Linked DNA regions of Nitrosospira lacus. The protein of the gene in region 2 interacts with the protein of the main gene of each other region in a pairwise test. Links are inferred from orthologs where the notes say so. Each region holds a gene or a part of one and is shown on either strand. Other genes may lie near its edges.

The links.
Region 1: the proteins of recA (region 2) and dprA interact in binary tests that used the Bacillus subtilis proteins (3 or more experiments, as listed by UniProt). The link is inferred for Nitrosospira lacus from one-to-one orthologs.

Annotation. Positions count from the first base shown.
Region 1 is NZ_CP021106.3:916,960-919,840, reverse strand. It holds dprA (DNA-processing protein DprA), read right to left. Parts: upstream 2,050-2,881; coding sequence 952-2,049; downstream 1-951. Other genes in the region: def (peptide deformylase), read left to right, coding at 2,500-2,881; EBAPG3_RS04105 (DNA topoisomerase III), read right to left, coding at 1-787. UniProt on the Bacillus subtilis protein: Protein that helps load RecA onto ssDNA during transformation. Binds cooperatively to circular ssDNA, is able to bridge different segments of DNA. Favors the loading of RecA onto SsbA- or SsbB-coated ssDNA and formation of RecA-DNA filaments.
Region 2 is NZ_CP021106.3:532,603-549,489, reverse strand. Bases 691-3,482 are described here. They hold recA (recombinase RecA), read left to right. Parts: upstream 691-1,472; coding sequence 1,473-2,492; downstream 2,493-3,482. Other genes in these bases: alaS (alanine--tRNA ligase), read left to right, coding at 3,365-3,482; EBAPG3_RS02465 (hypothetical protein), read left to right, coding at 2,986-3,333; recX (recombination regulator RecX), read left to right, coding at 2,525-2,989; EBAPG3_RS02480 (hypothetical protein), read left to right, coding at 1,050-1,283; EBAPG3_RS02490 (YqhA family protein), read right to left, coding at 691-728. In the rest of the region: EBAPG3_RS02495 (CinA family protein), read left to right, coding at 1-75; more of EBAPG3_RS02490, read right to left, coding at 90-690; more of alaS, read left to right, coding at 3,483-6,280; trxB (thioredoxin-disulfide reductase), read left to right, coding at 6,328-7,278; EBAPG3_RS02450 (Smr/MutS family protein), read left to right, coding at 7,314-7,910; EBAPG3_RS02445 (TraR/DksA family transcriptional regulator), read right to left, coding at 7,946-8,341; EBAPG3_RS02440 (peroxiredoxin), read right to left, coding at 8,414-8,941; EBAPG3_RS02435 (MFS transporter), read right to left, coding at 9,018-10,256; EBAPG3_RS02425 (MMPL family transporter), read right to left, coding at 10,788-13,457; EBAPG3_RS02420 (cupin-like domain-containing protein), read right to left, coding at 13,694-14,893; entry exclusion lipoprotein TrbK, read left to right, coding at 15,536-15,769; EBAPG3_RS02410 (surface antigen protein), read right to left, coding at 16,393-16,872. UniProt on the Bacillus subtilis protein: Multifunctional protein involved in homologous recombination, DNA repair and competence.

The DNA.
Region 1 (2,881 bases), 370 kb from region 2 along the record:
CAGCCGTATTCTCATCCCACAATCGCTCTGCTTTTTGTTCGCTATCTTTTTTGTCTTTTGAAAACTTTTCATCGAACCAGCGTCCGTTATACGTTCCTGCTTGGGCGGCAAACGTGCCGTGTACCTCCCAGTAACTACGGGGGACAAATTTCCTGATCGCATCTTCCCGCTCAATCAGAATTGCTAAGGTCGGAGTTTGTACCCGTCCCACGGTGGTCTTATGAAAACCACCCTCCTGAGAATTGAACGCGGTCATGGCGCGAGTGCCATTTATACCCACAAGCCAGTCGGCTTCCGACCGGCTGACGGCCGCTTCCGCCAATGGCTGAACAGCGATATCGTCAAGCAATTTGGTAAATCCCTCGCGAATTGAGGCGGGAGTCATCGATTGCAGCCAAAGTCGCTTCACCGGCTTTTTGTTTCCCGCATGACGCGCAATGTAACGAAAAATCAATTCTCCTTCGCGTCCCGCATCGCAGGCATTGATAAGCGCGTTCACATCTTTGCGTTTGATGAGTTTAGTTAAAAGCTTCAGGCGCGATTCTGATTTCTCGATAGGATTAAGATCAAAGTACGGCGGGATTACCGGTAAATTGGAAAAACTCCATTTTCCGCGTTTGACTTCGTATTGTTCGGGTACCGCCAGCTCAAGCAAGTGGCCGATAGCTGATGACAGCACGTACTCATCGCTCTCGAAATAGTCGGTATGCTTGGTGAACCCCCCCAGTACCCGCGCAATATCGGCGGCGACGGAAGGTTTCTCGGCGATGATTAAGGTTTTTCCCATGAAACTCCTGTGAACACTCCGTGATTGGGTAGCGGTCTTGCGAAAGCACACACTATTGCCGGGCGGCAACAGCCCAGCTTTCGCAAGAAGAATTACCAGTACTTTACGCTCAACCGCTTTTCCGGGATTACACGGATGGCGAGAACAAGCGGACTCTGGCGCAGCTACCGAAGCCGCTGGTAGGATCCGCCCGGCAGCAGGGCAACCACGCCATCCAGTTCAAGCGGCAATAGCATCGCCGATACCGTTTCCGCCGTCAAGCCACTACGGGTGCACAGTGTATCGATGTCGGCAGCATCATGGCCGAGATATCTCAGCAGCAGCGATTCTTTTGCGGTAGGTTCATTAGTACCATTGACCGCAATTTGCGCGGACTGATACCCCAGCTCATCCAGTATATCGTCGGCGCTTTCGACCAATTTTGCCCCCTGCTTGATAAGCGCGTGACAACCCTTTGATAATGGAGAATGAATCGAACCGGGAATGGCAAATACGTCTCGCCCCTGCTCCAGCGCCTGTCGTGCAGTGATAAGAGAACCGCTTTGCAGCGCGGCTTCCACCACCAGGCAACCCCGGCTCATGCCGCTGATGATGCGGTTGCGGCGTGGAAAGTTGCTACCCACGGCGGGAGTGCCCAATGGAAACTCGGACACAAGCACTCCATGTTCCGCCAGCTCATGGGCAAGATCCCGGTTGCGTGCAGGATAAACGATATCCAGGCCGGTTCCCACTACGCCAATACTGGCAGCCGTGCCACGCAGACCCCCACGATGGGCTGCGGCATCCACGCCGAGCGCCATTCCACTCACTATGCAAAGTCCCGCGTTACTGGCAGCCGCGGCAAAAGCTTCCGCATTGGAAAGCCCTTGAGGTGTGGCGTTACGGCTGCCGACCACGGCAAGAGCGGGTGAATTCAGCAGTTCCCGTTTCCCTTTGAGGTAAAGAAGCGGCGGCGGATCTGCAATATTGAGCAGCATCAAAGGGTAATCGGGATCAGCCAGCGTCATGACCGAGTTGACAGGGTCTTCGAGCCATTTGAGCGTTACCGCAATTTTTTCTCTGGCCACCCCTTGCACAATACTGTCCGCCACCTTTTTCTTCACCAAGCCGGCTAGGGCGGCAGCTTTCGCTGAGAAAATGCCGGCGGGGCTGCCGAAAGCCACCAGCAATCGCCGAATTGACTCGTCGCCGAGACCATCAATCAAGCCAAGTGCAAGCCAGGATTCAATATCCTCGATCGGCTTTGTCTTTGTATGAGTCAACTCGTAAATCCGGTAGTTGGACGGGGTGGATTCTTCCAAAAAATAAGAATCGAATAACAAAAGAATTCTTTACGAATCATAATCCTATGACTGAAAAATAAGCGCTAAGCTGCCGAATTCAGGTTCAAATGAATGGTACGGTATTCGTACTGCTTCGATTGCCCCGGTTCACAGCTTTTTTACCGGGAAGCCATTGATTCTTTAAGAAAGCTCCAGGCAAAGCCTCTCAAGCCATTGCCCGGATCAACAAATTAGTAATCAGACTGTCCGAAACTTTGTATCGGTGTCTTCGGCGGGGTGACTGGACTCAAGCTCCGGCCCAAATCAGGATATAATGGACTTACGCTTGGAGAATCATTGGTATAGAAACTCCGGACAGGGGTCAAACCAAACATCGTAATAGTACAGTTTAAATTCTGCATTTAGATTATTAAATGCGCAAGTCTTTTTATGGCAATTCTGCAGATACTACAGTACCCGGATGAACGGCTGCACACCATAGCGAGCCGAGTACCGAAGGTTACTGACGAGATTCGGGCTTTGGTAGACGATATGGCAGAAACCATGTACTCCGCTCCTGGAATTGGACTGGCGGCGACCCAGGTTGACGTGCATCAGCGTGTCATCGTAATCGACATCTCCGATACCCATAACCAGCTGCATGTGTTGATCAATCCTGAAATCACCGCTCGCAGCGGTGAGTCTGACTACGAAGAAGGTTGCCTGTCGGTACCGGGAATCTTCGGGAAGGTGGAGCGCGCGGAGCGGGTCACCGTCGAGGCGTGGAATCGCGATGGCAATCCGTTCGTGCTCGATGCCGATGGCTTGCTGG
Region 2 (16,887 bases):
AGACGAGAGGCGGTGGCGGTGGCGCTGCAAGGAGTAATGGATCTGCTGCAAGGTATCCCGCCGATGACTGCTTGAAGATGCGCTATCGTTCAGTGGGATTCCTGGGCCTCGCTGTGTGCGCTCGTACCGGACATGAGGCGGTCACTGTAAGCAATTGCAATAGCCGAAAGCAGGAAAACAACATGGATTCCGGTTTGGGCGATGATGGTTTTTTCATCGTACGAATTGGCATTGATAAAGGTCTTGAGCAAGTGGATAGATGAAATGCCAATAATGGCAGTGGCGAGTTTGACCTTTAGCACCGATGCATTGACATGCGACAGCCACTCCGGTTGATCGGGATGGCCCTCCAGATTCATGCGCGACACGAATGTTTCATAGCCGCCGATAATCACCATAATGAGCAGATTGGAAATCATCACCACGTCGATCAAACCCAGCACGACCAGCATAATGGTGGTTTCACTGATCTTGGTAGGCCTGGCCGCGCCTTCAATGGCCACCGCATCCAGAATATGCTGTAACGCAGCTTGGTTACCCATGACGGCGCCAATCAGATCGGTCAATTCAACCCAGAAGTGGTACACGTACACGCATTGGGCAAGAATCAGTCCAAGATACAGCGGCAGTTGCAACCAGCGTGTGGTGAAGATGAAATATGCCAGCGGCTGGATCGGTTTGCGCCTGGGATAATTGGCGGGTTCGTTGTTAATTTCCTTGATTTCCATATGGTTCCGCGGTTTTCGGTAAATAATCCGGCATTTTACACTTTTTATTGCGCGCGATTACGGTTGCTGGTGCACATAAGCCCGGCCAATGCGCTACGATGCTTATTTAACCTGAATCCGGTAGTTGACCGCTCATCTCCGTCGCTGTCTCTCCAGGTTCCAGCAGCGGAGCGCTGGTCGATGATCGAGGGCGGCTGATAGGGCTCCTCTCCCTCCAGTCTTTAGACCGTCAAAACTTCACATTTGCGTTACCGGTGGAGTTGGATCGACGAATTATCGACACGGACACCGTCTGTTCGGACGATAACGACGACAACTGGTTTGGATTGGCTTAACCGTACCATGGTGCTGGAGAAGAAAGGGGAGTGGCAGGTATTGTTAAAACTCGCTCAGCAGGAAGTAAAGCATGATCCGGCAAACGCGGCTGCGTGGTATAGCGCGCGGGTGGCTTACACTCATCTTAAACAATACACCCAGGCCGTTCATGCCCGTCGGGAGCGCAAGCTTGATCCATCCAGGGCGGAGCGTTATTTCAACACATATATTTTGCCTTAGAAAATTAGCATCGATTCTCTGTCTTACATTGGATACATGGTTCTGTTGCCAGCTATCGCGATGCTGCGATAGGAGCAAATAAAAAATTGCGCTTCCACCAGCCCATTGCGGACACGTTGTCATCCCGCCTTCGCCTTCCCGCGCCAAGGCACATATGCGATAATCCGACCCACTCATAAAAGGAAAACTATGGACGAAAACAGAAGCAAAGCGCTGGCGGCAGCGCTTTCCCAGATCGAGAAACAGTTCGGCAAAGGCTCGATCATGCGTTTGGGCGCCAGCGATGTTGCCAAGGACATCCAGGTAATTTCCACCGGTTCACTGGGGCTCGATATTGCCTTGGGCGTGGGAGGCCTGCCGCGAGGACGGGTCATTGAAATCTACGGACCGGAGTCATCCGGTAAAACCACCCTTACCCTGCAAGTCATCGCGGAAATGCAGAAAATGGGGGGCACTGCGGCATTCATCGATGCGGAACACGCCCTGGACCCGCAATACGCGCAAAAGATTGGCGTCAATGTGCAGGAATTATTGATATCTCAACCCGACAACGGTGAGCAAGCGTTGGAAATCGCCGATATGCTGGTACGATCGGGCTCGGTTGATGTGGTGGTGGTGGATTCGGTCGCCGCCCTGACGCCCAAGGCGGAAATCGAAGGTGAGATGGGCGAGCCCCAAATGGGCTTGCAAGCGAGATTAATGTCACAGGCGTTGCGCAAGCTTACCGCCAACATCAAGCGCAGCAATACCATGGTGATTTTTATCAACCAGATCCGCATGAAAATCGGCGTCATGTTCGGCAGCCCGGAAACGACCACCGGCGGCAACGCATTGAAATTCTACGCATCGGTGCGTCTCGACATACGCCGGACCGGTTCCATCAAAAAAGGCGATGAGGTGATCGGCAGCGAAACGCGCGTCAAGGTGGTCAAGAACAAGGTTGCGCCGCCATTCAAGCAGGCCGAATTCGATATACTCTACGGCGAGGGGATTTCGCGCGAAGGTGAAATCGTCGAACTGGGCGTACAACACAAGCTGATCGAGAAATCCGGCGCCTGGTATGCCTATAAGGGAGACAAAATAGGCCAGGGCAAGGACAATGCCCGCGAATATCTGAAAGAGCACCACGATGTGGCGATGGAAATCGAATCGAAGATCCGCGCAGCCGTGGGCGTCGCCAGTCAGGCCGAAACTGTCGACGCGGAATAATTGTGCTGTCATGATATCGTCATGATGCTGTCGTGAAATTGCCGCGGCGTATCGAGCCGAACCTGAAAACCCGAGCCTTGGGCTATCTGGCGCGGCGGGAGCACTCCCGGCTCGAGCTGGAAAGAAAGCTCGCGCCTCATGCTCAAACTTCCGAAGAACTTTCTTCCTTGCTGGACACGCTTGAACAACGCGGCTTTTTGTCAGCCGTGCGCATGGTGGAGCAGGTGATACACATGCGTAAAAGCAAGTTTGGCAGTCAACGGATCGTTCATGAATTGCGTGAAAAGGGCATCGCGGAGAATTTAATCGCCGCGGCGTTGCCCAATCTCAGGGAAACCGAGCAGGAAACCGCGCGCGAAGTATGGCGGAAAAAGTTTGGTGCGATGCCCGCCAATGCGAAAGAACTTGGCAGACAAATGCGTTTCCTCATGGGGCGGGGATTTACGGCGGAAGCGATACGTCAGGTGTTGCGCCATGCTGACAAGGAAGAAGCATGAGGAATTGCCTTGTTCAGATTGTAATGGCGGTTGTCATAGGGATTCTGGCCGTGAGTTGCGGCGCCATCAACGCGACGCCTATTAACGAAATCAATACCTCCCCCGCCAATTTTGATGGCAAGGAAGTCACGCTGCAGGGCGTCGCAAAAGGCCTTACGCGCATTCCGCTATTTAATACAAAAGCCTACGTATTGAAGGACGATAGCGGAGAAATTACTATCCTGACGGAAGCCGATCTGCCCAGGATGAATGAAAAAATCACCGTCAAGGTGAAGGTGGCGAATATTGCCATTATCAATGGCGAATCGCTGGGAATGACGGTAACGGAGATATCGCGGCGTTAGCCGCTACGCCTATATGTTCAGTGAAGCCGGTATGAAAAGCAGCGAAATAAGACAAAAATTTCTCGAATTCTTTGCGTCGCACGGCCACACGGTGGTCGCGTCGAGCCCCCTCGTTCCCGCGAACGATCCAACGCTATTGTTCACCAACGCGGGCATGGTGCAGTTCAAGGATGTATTTCTCGGCCAGGATAAGCGGTCCTATGTGCGCGCGGCGAGTTCGCAGCGCTGCGTACGGGCGGGCGGCAAACATAACGATCTGGAGAACGTCGGCTACACGGCGCGGCACCATACCTTCTTTGAGATGCTGGGCAATTTCAGCTTCGGCGATTATTTCAAGCGCAACGCCATCAAGTTTGCATGGGAATTTCTTACGGTTACCCTCAAGGTGCCGCAGGAAAAATTATGGGTCACGGTGTATGCCGAGGATGACGAGGCTGCCGATATCTGGCTCAACGAGGTGGGAATTGCCTCGTCGCGCTTCACGCGTATCGCCACCACGGATAATTTCTGGCAGATGGGCGATACCGGTCCCTGCGGCCCGTGTTCCGAAATTTTTTACGATCACGGTCCGGAGATTGCGGGTGGCCCGCCCGGTACGCCGGAAGCGGATGGCGATCGCTATGTCGAAATCTGGAATCTGGTGTTCATGCAATACAACCGGGACAGCGCTGGTACGCTGCATCCGCTGCCTAAGCCATCCGTGGATACCGGCATGGGGCTGGAGCGTATATCCGCGGTAATGCAGCAGGTTCACAGCAATTATGAAATCGATTTGTTTCAGGATCTGATCCAAGCGGCGGCGCGAGCTACGAACACGACTGATTTGTCCAGCAATTCTCTCAAAGTCATTGCAGACCACATACGTGCCTGTTCCTTTCTCATCGTTGATGGCGTGATTCCCGGCAATGAGGGGCGCGGCTATGTGCTCCGGCGCATCATCCGCCGTGCCATTCGCCATGGCTATAGGCTGGGGCAGAACCAGCCGTTCTTTTACTTGCTGGTGGACGATCTGGCGAAAGTGATGGGCTCCGCCTATCCCGAATTGGTCGAAGCCAAAACTCGCGTAGCGGCGGTACTGAAGCAGGAGGAAGAGCGTTTCTTAACAACTATCGATAGCGGCATGCGAATTCTTCACTATGCAACATCTGAGGAAAGTTTCGTATTGCGCTGGCTAGCGGAAAAAACCGGGTATTGTTTGAGTTACGTTGATCTCGTCGGAACGAATTATGCCTTTGATGGTGGTTTAGTTAATGACAGTGGCAAGGAAATACCCGTTGAGGTTGTTTTAGGTGCAGAAGATAGCAGCTCATATGATCGTATATACAATTCCATCTATGCCTTTAAGAACGGCGTCATAGAATACGAACAAATATATGTGGTTTATGTAGGTCCCGACATACCAGCTCGATTCAGCTCACTTCTTGCAGGAAGTGACTTTCCCCATAAAGAATTTCTTGTTCATGAATCAGAGTTAAAACCTTTTAGAATTCTTTCAGGAGATGTTGCATTCAAGCTGCATGATACCTACGGTTTTCCGCTTGATCTTACTCAAGACGTATGCCGTGAACATGGAGTTGGTGTCGATATTGCTCGTTTCGATATCGCAATGACAAAGCAAAAAGATCAAGCGAGGCTAACCAATAAATTCACGATGGAAGACGGCATCAGATACAACGGACCGTCGACGGAGTTTCATGGCTACGAAAGCCTTAGAAATGAAGGTCAAGTTCTTGCCATTTACAAGCAAGGCAGCCTGGTCGACTTTATCGAGGCGGGTGATGAGGCGGTGATCGTACTTGATCAAACGCCGTTTTATGCTGAATCCGGTGGGCAAATAGGGGATTGCGGCGAGTTGCTTGCTGCCAATGGCACCTTCGCCGTATTGGATACACAAAAAATTCAGTCGGATGTCTTTGGCCACAAGGGGCTGTTGCGCAGCGGGCGGCTGGTGATCGGCGACAAGGTGCTGGCAAAGGTTAATCCGGAGGCGCGGGCACGCACCGAGCGTAATCATTCCGTCACCCATCTTATGCACAAGGCGTTGCGCGAGGTACTGGGTGCCCATGTGCAGCAAAAAGGCTCGCTGGTGGATGCCGATAAAACGCGTTTCGATTTTGCGCATAATCAGCCCATGACGGATGATGAAATTCGCAAGGTCGAAGTTCTGGTCAATGCGGAAATACTGACCAACGCGGCAACCGGGGCGCGCATGATGGCGATAGAGGATGCGAAGAAAACTGGTGCGATGATGCTGTTCGGTGAGAAATATGGCGACGAAGTGCGTGTGCTGGATATTGGTTCCTCGCGTGAGTTGTGCGGCGGCACACACGTCAAGCGCACGGGTGACATCGGATTATTCAAGATCGTTGCCGAGAGCGGCGTGGCGGCCGGGGTGCGGCGCGTGGAAGCGGTAACCGGAGAGGGCGCATTGGCGTATATCCAGCAGCAGGAATCGCAATTGCAGCAGGTGGCGGATGCAGTGAAGGTGCAGCCGCGGGAAGCCGCCGCTCGTATTACCCAGATTCTCGATAATGTAAAACAGCTGGAAAAAGAACTTGCACGCATGAAATCGAAACTTGCCAGTTCGCAGGGCGATGATCTCGCCGGGCAGGCGCGGGAGGTGAAAGGCGCAAAAGTCCTGGCGGTCTGTCTTGAAGATGTGGATTCGAGGGCTCTGCGCGAAACGCTGGACAAGCTCAAGGATAAATTCAAATCCTGTGTCGTCGTGCTGGCCGCTATAGATGCGGAAACGGTCAAGCTGATCGCGGGCGTCAGCGCCGATCTCACGACGAAGGTCAAGGCGGGTGAACTGATTAATTTTGTTGCCTTGCAGGTCGGCGGCAAAGGCGGCGGGCGCGCCGACATGGCCCAGGCAGGTGGAACGCAGCCGGATAACCTGCCTGCCGCACTGGAGAGCGTGGCCGGGTGGGTTGAACAACGGCTGTAGCGCCATCAGGAACTTGTTTTTTTAAAAATAAATCTTACATACGTACAATGACAAGCAAACACTCCCGCCTCCTCATCCTCGGTTCCGGTCCCGCCGGCTACAGCGCGGCGGTTTATGCCGCACGCGCCAACCTCAAGCCTGTACTCATTACCGGCATGGCCCAGGGCGGCCAGCTCATGACCACTACCGACGTCGATAACTGGCCGGCGGATGCCATGGGCGTGCAAGGCCCGGAATTGATGGAACGCTTTCAGAAACATGCGGAACGCTTTAACACCGAGATCATTTTCGATCATATTCATACCGCCAAACTTACCGATAAACCCATCACGCTGATCGGCGATCAAGGCACGTACACGTGCGATGCCCTGATTATCGCCACCGGGGCCTCCGCGCAGTACCTGGGGCTGCCTTCGGAGGAAGCGTATATGGGCAGGGGCGTGTCGGGATGCGCCACCTGCGACGGGTTTTTCTACAAGGGGCAGGATGTAGCGGTGGTGGGCGGCGGAAACACGGCGGTGGAGGAGGCCCTTTATCTTTCGAACATCGCACGGAATGTCACGGTTGTACATCGGCGCGACAAATTCCGCTCGGAAAAAATCCTGATCGATAAATTGATGGACAGGGTAAAAAATGGCAACGTCAAGCTGGAACTCAACCACGTGCTGGACGAAGTGCTGGGGGATAATTCCGGCGTTAACGGCATGCGCATCAAAAGTACCCAGGACAGCTCAGGCAAGACGGTGGCGTTGCAAGGCGTATTCATCGCGATCGGGCATAAGCCCAATACCGATATTTTTCAGGGACAACTGGAAATGAAAAATGGCTACATCCTGACCAGGGGCGGTAACGAAGGCAATGCCACTGCCACCAGCCTCCCGGGCGTATTCGCCGCGGGCGACGTGCAGGATCATATCTACCGCCAGGCGGTGACCAGCGCGGGTACCGGCTGCATGGCGGCGCTGGATGCGGAAAAGTATCTCGACGTTTCGAATTGAGTAAACGTCGAGCAACCGCGGCTTGAGAAATTTATATGAAACGGCGGGGCAAGAAGTCGGCAACCGAGCCTGCCACCGATGATGCGGCCGTATCCGGAATCGTCGATGACGACACCGCATTGTTCCGCAATGCGGTTCGGGACGTAGCGCCGCTGCCCAAACCTGACAAGACGCTCCATACCCGCAGGCAACCTCCACCCCTCCCGCGCCAGATTTCGCGTGATGAGCAAATCATGCCGGATGACTCGCTCTCCGATCATATTCCGCTGGAGATGGAAGCGGGAAATGAGTGGTCATTCCTGCGCCCTGGGGTTTCGCGCCAGACCTTGCGCCGGTTGCGGCGCGGCCATTGGGGAATTCAGGCGCAACTTGATTTGCATGGATACACCCGCGACGAAGCGCGCAGGGAACTGGTGACTTTTCTCGATACCAGTAACGAACGCGGTTTCCGTTGCGTGCGCGTGATACATGGCAAGGGGCTCGGCTCAAAGTCTCACGGGCCGGTATTGAAGGTCAGGATAGGAAGCTGGCTTTCGCAGCGCAATGACGTACTGGCTTTTTGTCAGGCCAGACCCGAGGACGGCGGCAGTGGCGCGGTGCTGGTGCTGCTCAAATCGGCACCTGCGAGATAATGCCTTGCAACGATGACTCCATCGTCATGCGCTTACTAAAGGGTTGGAGTTCCCTCGTGGGAATAGGTTTTCTCATACACGTCCTGGCAGCGCACGCATCGTAATGCAGTGGGATAAGCCATCAGCCGGTCAAAACCGATTTCACTACCGCAATCGATACAATCACCGAAATTCAGCTCCGCCAAACGTTTTAAGGAAGTCTCCACCTCACGCATTTCATGCACCTGCCGGTCCACCATGGCGGTATTGATATCCAGCAGCAAATCCGCCACCGAACCGTCGCCGGCATCGCGCACACTACCCGCCAGCTCGATATAACGCTGTTCGCCTGAACTTTCCAGTTCACCCCGGACTTCTTCCCGCAAATCCAGATAACGTTGTTGCAGGGATGTTTTCAGTTGCGCCAACTGGTCTTCGGTCAATTTTGCCATAATGAATATTTCCTTATGATTGAATCTTGAAATCCAAAGCTACACAGCTCCACTTACCAGCTATAAGTCCATTCACGAACCCTTCAGCCTCTTTAAATCCTCGATCACTTCGGCGGAGTTACGCGAAGTGCTGGCCGACAAATAAATTTTGGCAATCCTGCCTTGCGGGTCGATCAGGAAGGTATTGCGCTTGGCCATACCGCCATCGCCCCGCAGTGAATCGTAGCGCGCGGCGGTCCCGCCCTTGCTATCCGCGAGAAGCGGGAAGGGCAGATTATATTTCCTGGCGAAATTGGCATGGCTGGCACTATCATCCACGCTCACGCCGAGCACTTGTGCACCCAGATCGGTGAGTTGATGGATATCGTCGCGAAATTTGCACGCCTGCTCGGTGCAGCCGGGCGTGTCGTCCTTGACATAGAAATACAACACCAGCCACTTGCCGCGATAATCCGCGAGCTTATGAGTTTTGTCGTTCTGATCGGGGAGACTGAAATCCGGCGCCGGCTGTCCCACCTTGAGCGGCTCGGCACGGGCGGCATGACTCCCAAGAAACAGAACCATTGCCATCAAAGTCGCAAGTATTGAAAGTATTCTCATAAATCCCCCATATATTTCGCATGATGGCTGGAACGAAGCGCAACCCATCAAGCACTTCCCATTATCCCTTGTCCTTTCATTTATCAGCCTCATCCAATTTTCTAACCGGCCAAGCCCAAAACCGCAACAATAGTGCCGCAATAGCCGCCAGCCCACCAGCAAAAAAGAATGCCATTTCTGCACTTTGAAATTGCCAGATGGAGCCGAACAGCAACCCCGCCGGAATCGCCGCAATGCCCACCATCAGATGGTACCAGCCGAAAGCCGTTCCGCGCTCGCGAGGTTCCGCATAATCACTGATAATCGCCCGTTCCGCGCCTTCGCTCATGCCTGCGCAAAGACCATAAAAAATGCTCACCGTCCACAGCCCGATGCTATCCGTAACCGTGCCCAGCAGCAAAAACGAGATCGAGAATGTTGCCCATCCGATCAGCATCAGTGCGCCGCGCCCCCAGCTATCGGCCAATTGCCCGCCCCAAGTGGAGGTGGCCGCCTTGGCTAGATTCAAGGCCGACCACAGCAACAATAATTCGACTACGCCCACGCCTAATTGGTGCCCCAGCAGCAGGATAAAAGTTTCCGAGGCGCGGGCAAATGTAAACAGCATCAGTACCAGCAGATACTGGCGCATCGGCAGGGATAACACCGACCAGCGTAAAGGCGGCAGCACCACGGGAGCATGAACAGCGGCGGCCTCTCCCTGTCTCTCTTCCTTGACACCAGCGCCCAGCAGCAGCACCGCGACAAAACCCGGCACGGCCGACCAGAGTATCACTTCCGTCAGGCTCATACCGGCCCATGCCAGCGCGGCGGCCGCAACCAGGCTACCCGCCACCGCTCCCGCGTTATCCAGTGCCCGGTGAAAACCGAAGGCATAGCCACGCATCGCAGGCGGCGTTGCATCCGCAACTAGCGCATCGCGCGGCGCGCTGCGCAGACCCTTGCCCACGCGGTCGATGCTGCGCAGCACCAGAATCATAGGCCAGGAACCGGCAAGCCCCAGCAACGGGCGGGCGATATTGGAAAGCGTATAACCCGCCACCGCCAGTTTCTTTCGTCGCCCGCTCATGACGTCCGAATGCCGCCCCGACCACAGCTTGAGCAGGCTCGCCACCGCGTCGGCAACACCCTCTATAAATCCCAGAGCGACCGGTCCAGCGGCCAGCACCGTCGCCAATAATATGGGAATGAGCGGAATGACAATATCGGAGGCGAAATCGTTGAAGAAACTGACCAGACCAAGAACGACAACGGTGCGAGGGAGTTTTTGGCGAGTAGCGGTATTTTCTTCAGGGGCTGCGGCTGGTTTATTCATACCGGCATATTAGCGTAAAATGCAGCTATCGCCCTGGTAGCTCAGTGGATAGAGCAACCCCCTCCTAAGGGGTAGGTCACACGTTCGATTCGTGTTCAGGGCGCCAACGATACTCGTTTTTGGCTTTGTTACTAGTTACTATATTGCTACTTTGATCTATGGACCGGCATGTGCTTGGCCCTAGTTGCTAAGTGATCGTAGTTGACGAAAAGGATAGGCACAGGCATGTGTATCGCCACGTCTCAGCAATCCCAACAGGAAGTATCATCAGCACCGTTCATTTGGCATCCGAAGGAACAATCCGGAGCGGGTCCATGCGCCCTTAGCTTCAAGGGTACGAACCACGCGGGGGATTGTAACGAGTTGCCGGTCGTTAGATAAAGTTTTGACCTATGAATATGACCATTCCGGTATACGGTTTTGATAAATTAAACTGCTTCCGGGAGTCGTCCATGAATATAAAAGCGCAAAGAGACATTTCCCGCGAACTGAAGTATTCGCCCGTGCTGCGGGTTCTGGGCCGCGTCGCGTTCACCCCGCTCGTCGAGGCCGCATACTTTCCTTATGGCTTAATATCAGTCTACTCAGCGCAGGAAGGATAATAAACGTGCAAACCATGATCCAGAATATGCCCACGGTAATGATCAAGCCCATGCTGGAGATACCGACGTGCGGCGAGAAAGCCAATCCCCCAAAGCTGGAGGAAGTGGTAAGTGCCCCAAAAACTATGGCTCTGGCGGTGCTGGACTCATAGATGTTCTCCTCTTCGGAAAGCGAATGCAGCTTTGCGAGCATGTGGATGCCATTGTCGACTCCCAGTCCCAATAATAGCGGCAGGGCGATGATGTTGGCAAAATTAATGGGGGTGTGGGTAAGTACCGCGCTGGCCATGGTAAACAGTCCTGCCAGTATAAGCGTTACCATGACGAGCGCAGTATCCAGAAAACTGCGCCGGATGGCGAGCAAAACCACTGCAATGGCAACCAGGGCAATCACAATAGCCTGCTGAAAAGCCTGGACGACTTCCTTCATGGATTCCCAATATATAATCGGCAGGCCGGTTGTTTCCGGTGCGACCGTTTGCACTTCGGCAATGAATTCCTTCAGATTGGCTAGATCATTCAGGTCTTTTTTCGGAAAGATCTGGACGCGGAATAAACCGTCCTTGCTCAGCCACTGCTCCCTGATATCGGGAGGCAGATCGGTCAAACTGATGTTTCTGGCTTCCAGGCTTACTGACAATTCTTTCATGACCGGCGGCAAGGTACCGAGCAGCGCGGTCTGTATTTTTTCAATGAAAACCTTTTGGCCTGGTTCTGGCAGTGCCTTGAGTTCGGTCAGAATTTCCTGTAATTCTTTTTTTAAGCGTGTCAATGACTCGCGGTCGCGGTCACCAGTTTTTTGGGGCAGGAGGACATCGATGGTTTTGATCAAACGGGTGATACCGGGAACCGGGTCGGCATCGATTTTAAGTTGAGGGAACTGCTGTCCCTGCGGACCGAGTATCAGCCCCAGCTCTTCAATCACAGCCAGTTTTTCATCCTGGTCCGTGGGCTGAAGGTCAAAAAGGCTGATGGTTTTATCAACCGAAGCTAATGCGGACAGCTTTTGTTGCAGGATTTTGGTGCTGTTTTCATCCTTGGTCAGCACGTTCAACGTCAGCGGCGTGGTCTCCTCGTCTGCCATCAATTCTTTGAACGCGATGACGGATTCGGTATTCGGATCGCGGAGGTTGATTGGACTGAAATCGGTTTTCACATTAAATGCCAATACGATTGAGATCAGAGCCAAAACGAGGGTCGCAATGGAAATCGGTTTGGCATAAATGAGCGGTAACGTCGCCAGTTTCCTGGACAGGTTTGAGAGTGGATGTTGGCCTTTCTCCAACCGGAACTTCCGCGGGGCCGGCAAGATTTTTAACAGCGCCGGGAGGGAAATCAATGTGATCAACAGGCAAATAAACAGGCTGGTCCCTGCCAGCAGCCCAAGCTCGGCGACGCCTTTGTAATCAGTCGGTATAAACGCGTAAAGCCCGATGGAGGTGGTGCCGGCGGCCAATAATAGCGAGGGCCCCACGGTTATGAAAGTATCGCGTAGCGCCAGCTCCTTATCGACATGATCCTTCAAATTGTCCCGATAGCGCAAGCAAAAATGAATGGCATATTCCACGCCCAGGCCGATATTGGATACTGCAAAAGCAAGTGAAATGAGGTTTAATTCCGTTACAGCAATAGCTGCGAATGCCCCGCAGAAAACCATGCCCAGGGCCAGGGTCAGCAACGTGACTACCGTGAGTAAAACGGATCGGTAGGCAATCAATAAAATAAATAACACCAGTACTACGGAGAACACGCTGGCGGTAAAGGTGCCGCTGCTCATGCCTGCAAGCTCATCATCTTCAAGGCCAATTTCGCCGGTCACCCAAACCTTGACAGCCGGCAGAGCGGGATCCTGAATGTCCGCCGCGGCCTTGCGGATAGCCTCGATCGCACCTTGGGCGGGACGGATCTCCGAATGATCGAGCTTGGGTGAGACAATGATAAAGGCCTTGCCAGCATGTCTTTTCTTTTCGGCAATCAATGATTCCCAGGAAAGCAAGGCATTTTCGCCATTGAGCGTTTTATGCAAAACAAGGGAAATCTTGTCGGCCAGCGAGGCCAAGTCAATAGGCATGAGCTGGTTCTTTTCTGTTGCCGCCTTATCCGTGGCCTTCAGGGCATCCTCAAAAATAGAAAAGAAACCGGTCAGATTGGGTTGCTGCGCGATTCTGCCGATAAACGGCTGGGCGACCGACAGATCATTGGACAGCGTCTGCAACGCGTCAGTATCCAGATAAAGCAGGCCGTTCTGACGGAAAAATTCGTTGTCATTGGGAATGTAGGCCGAATTGAAGTGATCCGTGTCGTTGCTGAGCAGATCCAGCAATCTTCTGCTGGCGGATTTGGTCAGTTCAGGCGTATCTGATTCAATCACCAGCAATAGCGTGCTCAAATCCTGTGAAAAAGCTTGCTCATAATGACGGCGGTATTGCTGAAAAGGCGCATCGGGAGCAATGAGGTTGCCGGTATCGGTATCAATGCGCAAATGGCCGACCGTGTAGTGGGCGGCCAAAATGCCGAGCACGATCACTGTTGATAGCACCCCAAAAGGGTGCTCAAGCACCCAGTTTCCCCAAAATGCGTAACTGCGGCTTGTTGACATGATCCTTCGGGGCGGGCTCCCTTAATGTGTATGAGGTTCGGTTAATCTGGTAACACCGGCGCGTGAATGCCACGTTATCTGACACGTGGCATGTCTCAGCACTTTCACGGACATCTTCGGTTTGTGGAAAATCCTTGTGCTGGGGATTTGTGAATGGCTCCTGCCAACTGTTTCAATTTATCAGCTATCAACAGAAGTCGTCATATTCATCCTTCAAAGGCGAAAGACGGGTTCTCTCAGTAAAACGTGGTTTCCTGCTCATTGTGGTCGGTGTCGGCGGCTAGATCGCCAATATTGCCCCGTATGCTGCAGCTGATGACTTCAACGCAGCTTTTCCAGAAACCATCCGAGAGTAGTTGCAGGCCCCGGAAATACCTGTTTGAGATCTGCGTTGGCGCCGTGTACCGACAGGTAACTCCTAGACCCTCTTCATCGAGGTTGATCGTCTTGTGCCACATCCATGCCGGAAAAAACAATACATCACCCGGGTGCAGGTCAAACTCGTAGCGTGGCGCGTATTCCACCAGCGCATAAGCATGACGATCGCTCGGTTCGCCATTTTCATCGGCGCTGAACTCTGCAAACCGTCGCATCCCATTCCCGCGCGCCGCCGGATATAACAACCAGGAATATTCGGACTCAACCAACGTCCAGCGTTTTGATCCGGATACCGCCAGATACCAGTTGGGACCTTCCTCGCAGTGATAGTTGGCGTTCAACCCCTTCCCCAGGCCGAGAATCAGAAAACTCAGAACAGGTTTCGACGGCCTGCCCAGGACCGGAAAATATCCTTGTGAGCGCGGGATACCAAAATATTTGTAAAAAACGGGGTTTTGGTCGAGCAGCAATTGTTGTGGGATGAAATTGCGGCGGCGATCTTCAGCGATCTGACGCAGGGAGGTATTCACCATCTTCTTGGTGCCCTTGTCCAAAGCCTGTACCACGGTGTTTGGAAATCGTTCAGCAAGGCTTGCGAGTGTCCAGTCGGCGGCTGCATTTTCTACAAATCCGCGTAGCACGCACGGGATGGACCGTTTGACGTGCTCGCGGTAAAACTGGCGCGGCTCGATCTCGCCAGGCCCATACTCGAGGATTGCCAGTGCTTGCCTGCGCGGTACGCCGTAGTTTTGCAATCGCCGCAGTATCCGCTGTTCCGTATGCCGACGGATATCCCGCAACGCGTCAGGATTATGGGAGAGGTGTTGACACAACATGATGCTCTTCAGCGCCAACACGTTGCCATATCCCAACGGCAGTTTCGCTACACCGCGTCTGCCCATTCGCTCCACAAGAAATGTGCGCAGGAAAAGCTGCTGCTCCGCCACTAACTGCCATATAACGTATAGGACTGTGGCCACACCGGCTAGGGGCGTGGCCAGAGAATTTCTTACATACGTCAGCGCTGTTCCTTTTTGGGACTTGCCTGTATTTTCCATCGGATGCCTCCTTTGGTTGTTTCCCCCTCGATATTTAATTTCACCTTGAGAATTAGTTCATGCAAAACTCTGTCATTTTCAAGCCAAGTCTTATTTTGATATAGGGATGAAACGGTAGCAGCAGATAGAGCTTGATGCCCATTTCGATTTATCCATAATCACCTCTATTCGTGCGCTCTGCTTAAGCTTTGCCGACGCTGCCAGAATCCGAATGAACTCTATACAATATTCTACGAAACAGACAGGATTGAGATCAGTATAGGACATATAAACGTCATTATTGTCAGGTTCTGATGCTTCAATAGATTTCAGGGCGCCACTATCCATAAGGGTTGCTGCCGTGTGGGCTTTTTTTCACGGTTTGCGACATTTTTAAAATGCAGCCAATGGCATGGTACGGCGTTTTACCTGGTTATTTCCCTGCTCATAAATGAAAAACTGCCAGGCTATCTTCTCGCGCCAGCAGCTTATTCTGTTTCGCGTGAAACTGATTCTATCAGCGCGGGGATGGTCGGCCCTAAGGTCCAGGGAAATACCGGGCGTATGCCACCAAGAGCCTCATGATACAATGATTGCTTTCACGTATCCCCTTCGAAATACCTGCCGCTAATGTTTGAGATTGGGCGTTCTTGACTGTCCGAATTGCGCGAAGTTCAAGCTATTGATGATTTTTTAAAGAGGAAGGATTTAATGAGTTCTAAATATATATTTGTTATTGCCCTTGGTGCCACTTTGATTGGTTGTGGTGGCGGGGCTCCTGAAGTGAATTCAACGAATTGTTCTGGCGCAGGGATGCAGGCGGTGCTTCCAACTTTCGACAAGGAAGCTGAGCGGCAAGCATTTATTGATAAATGCCAATCTTTGGCAGGAAAATAAAGCTCTGGACCAGTTGTCGAGGTGAATACAGTTGTTATCGCTGGATAGAATTGATTAGGATTCTGAATCGTCTGCAGGTCCAGAACTGATCATGCGTCAGCAGTACTGCTTGCATCGTTGCCATGCTGCATATCCCTGTGGGGCTTAACGGTTGGACAAGAGACCCATGGGTGCCGATTTTTATTGGGATGTGTTGACGTCACGGAATGCTTTGACGATCAAAGCGAAATAAATCCGACAAATCTGACGTTAAGTTTCTCGACGCACGAAAAGATGGTGCGCGACACGCTCTGCCGCGCGCTGGCGATCATCTCCCTGACATCCAATCCAGGCACTCATTGTTCGAGAGTGGTCCAAGTCGCCTGCCGCGTAGGCAGCACCCGACCAGTGCGCCGATGAATGTTCCGCACACACGTCCCGGCGGATGCCTGCTCCAGCATGCGGATCATTCCTATATGCGCCCAGCGCGCGGGCCGAGCCGCCGCCGCGCGCAAGTCCCACGCGTGGCCTGCGTGGGTGTGCTCATGTGCGGGTCTTTGGGCCGGCGCCCGTGAACGCGATGCCGGCTATCGGCTCCGCCACCGCCCAGAGTCCCCCTATTCTTTTCCTGTTCCCGAAGCACTTCACTGTGGATTTTTACAGCTTTTTATATCTTCAGTAACCGTTTTTCCATCCTTGAGCACGATGGTTTGCCTGATTGTCTTGCAGTCATCGCCCTGCTGGGCGGTTTGTGTCGAAGGGACAATTTCAGCCCTGCCCTTCACGCCCGTATCCGGGTTGCTGAAGGTTTGCGTTTGGCCGGTATCGAACGCTGTTTGTGATGCCTGGGCCATTTTTTGCTTATCTTCCTTTCCAAGATAGCCTCCAATTCCGGCACCTACGTAATAGCCGGCAAGGCCTCCCGCAACCGCGCCGGCGATGCGGCCCGCCGTGCCCCCGCCCAGATAGCCACCCAGATAACTTCCTCCAATTGAGCCGGCAATGCTGCCAATCAGGCCGCCTGCACGTCTCGTCTCCGCGCTTTGACATGCCGGCAGGAGCATGATCAACGCGATTATCATCAAGCGCTTGATCCAAGCGTTCGAGCTTAATGTGTAGTTCATGATATTCCCTCCAAA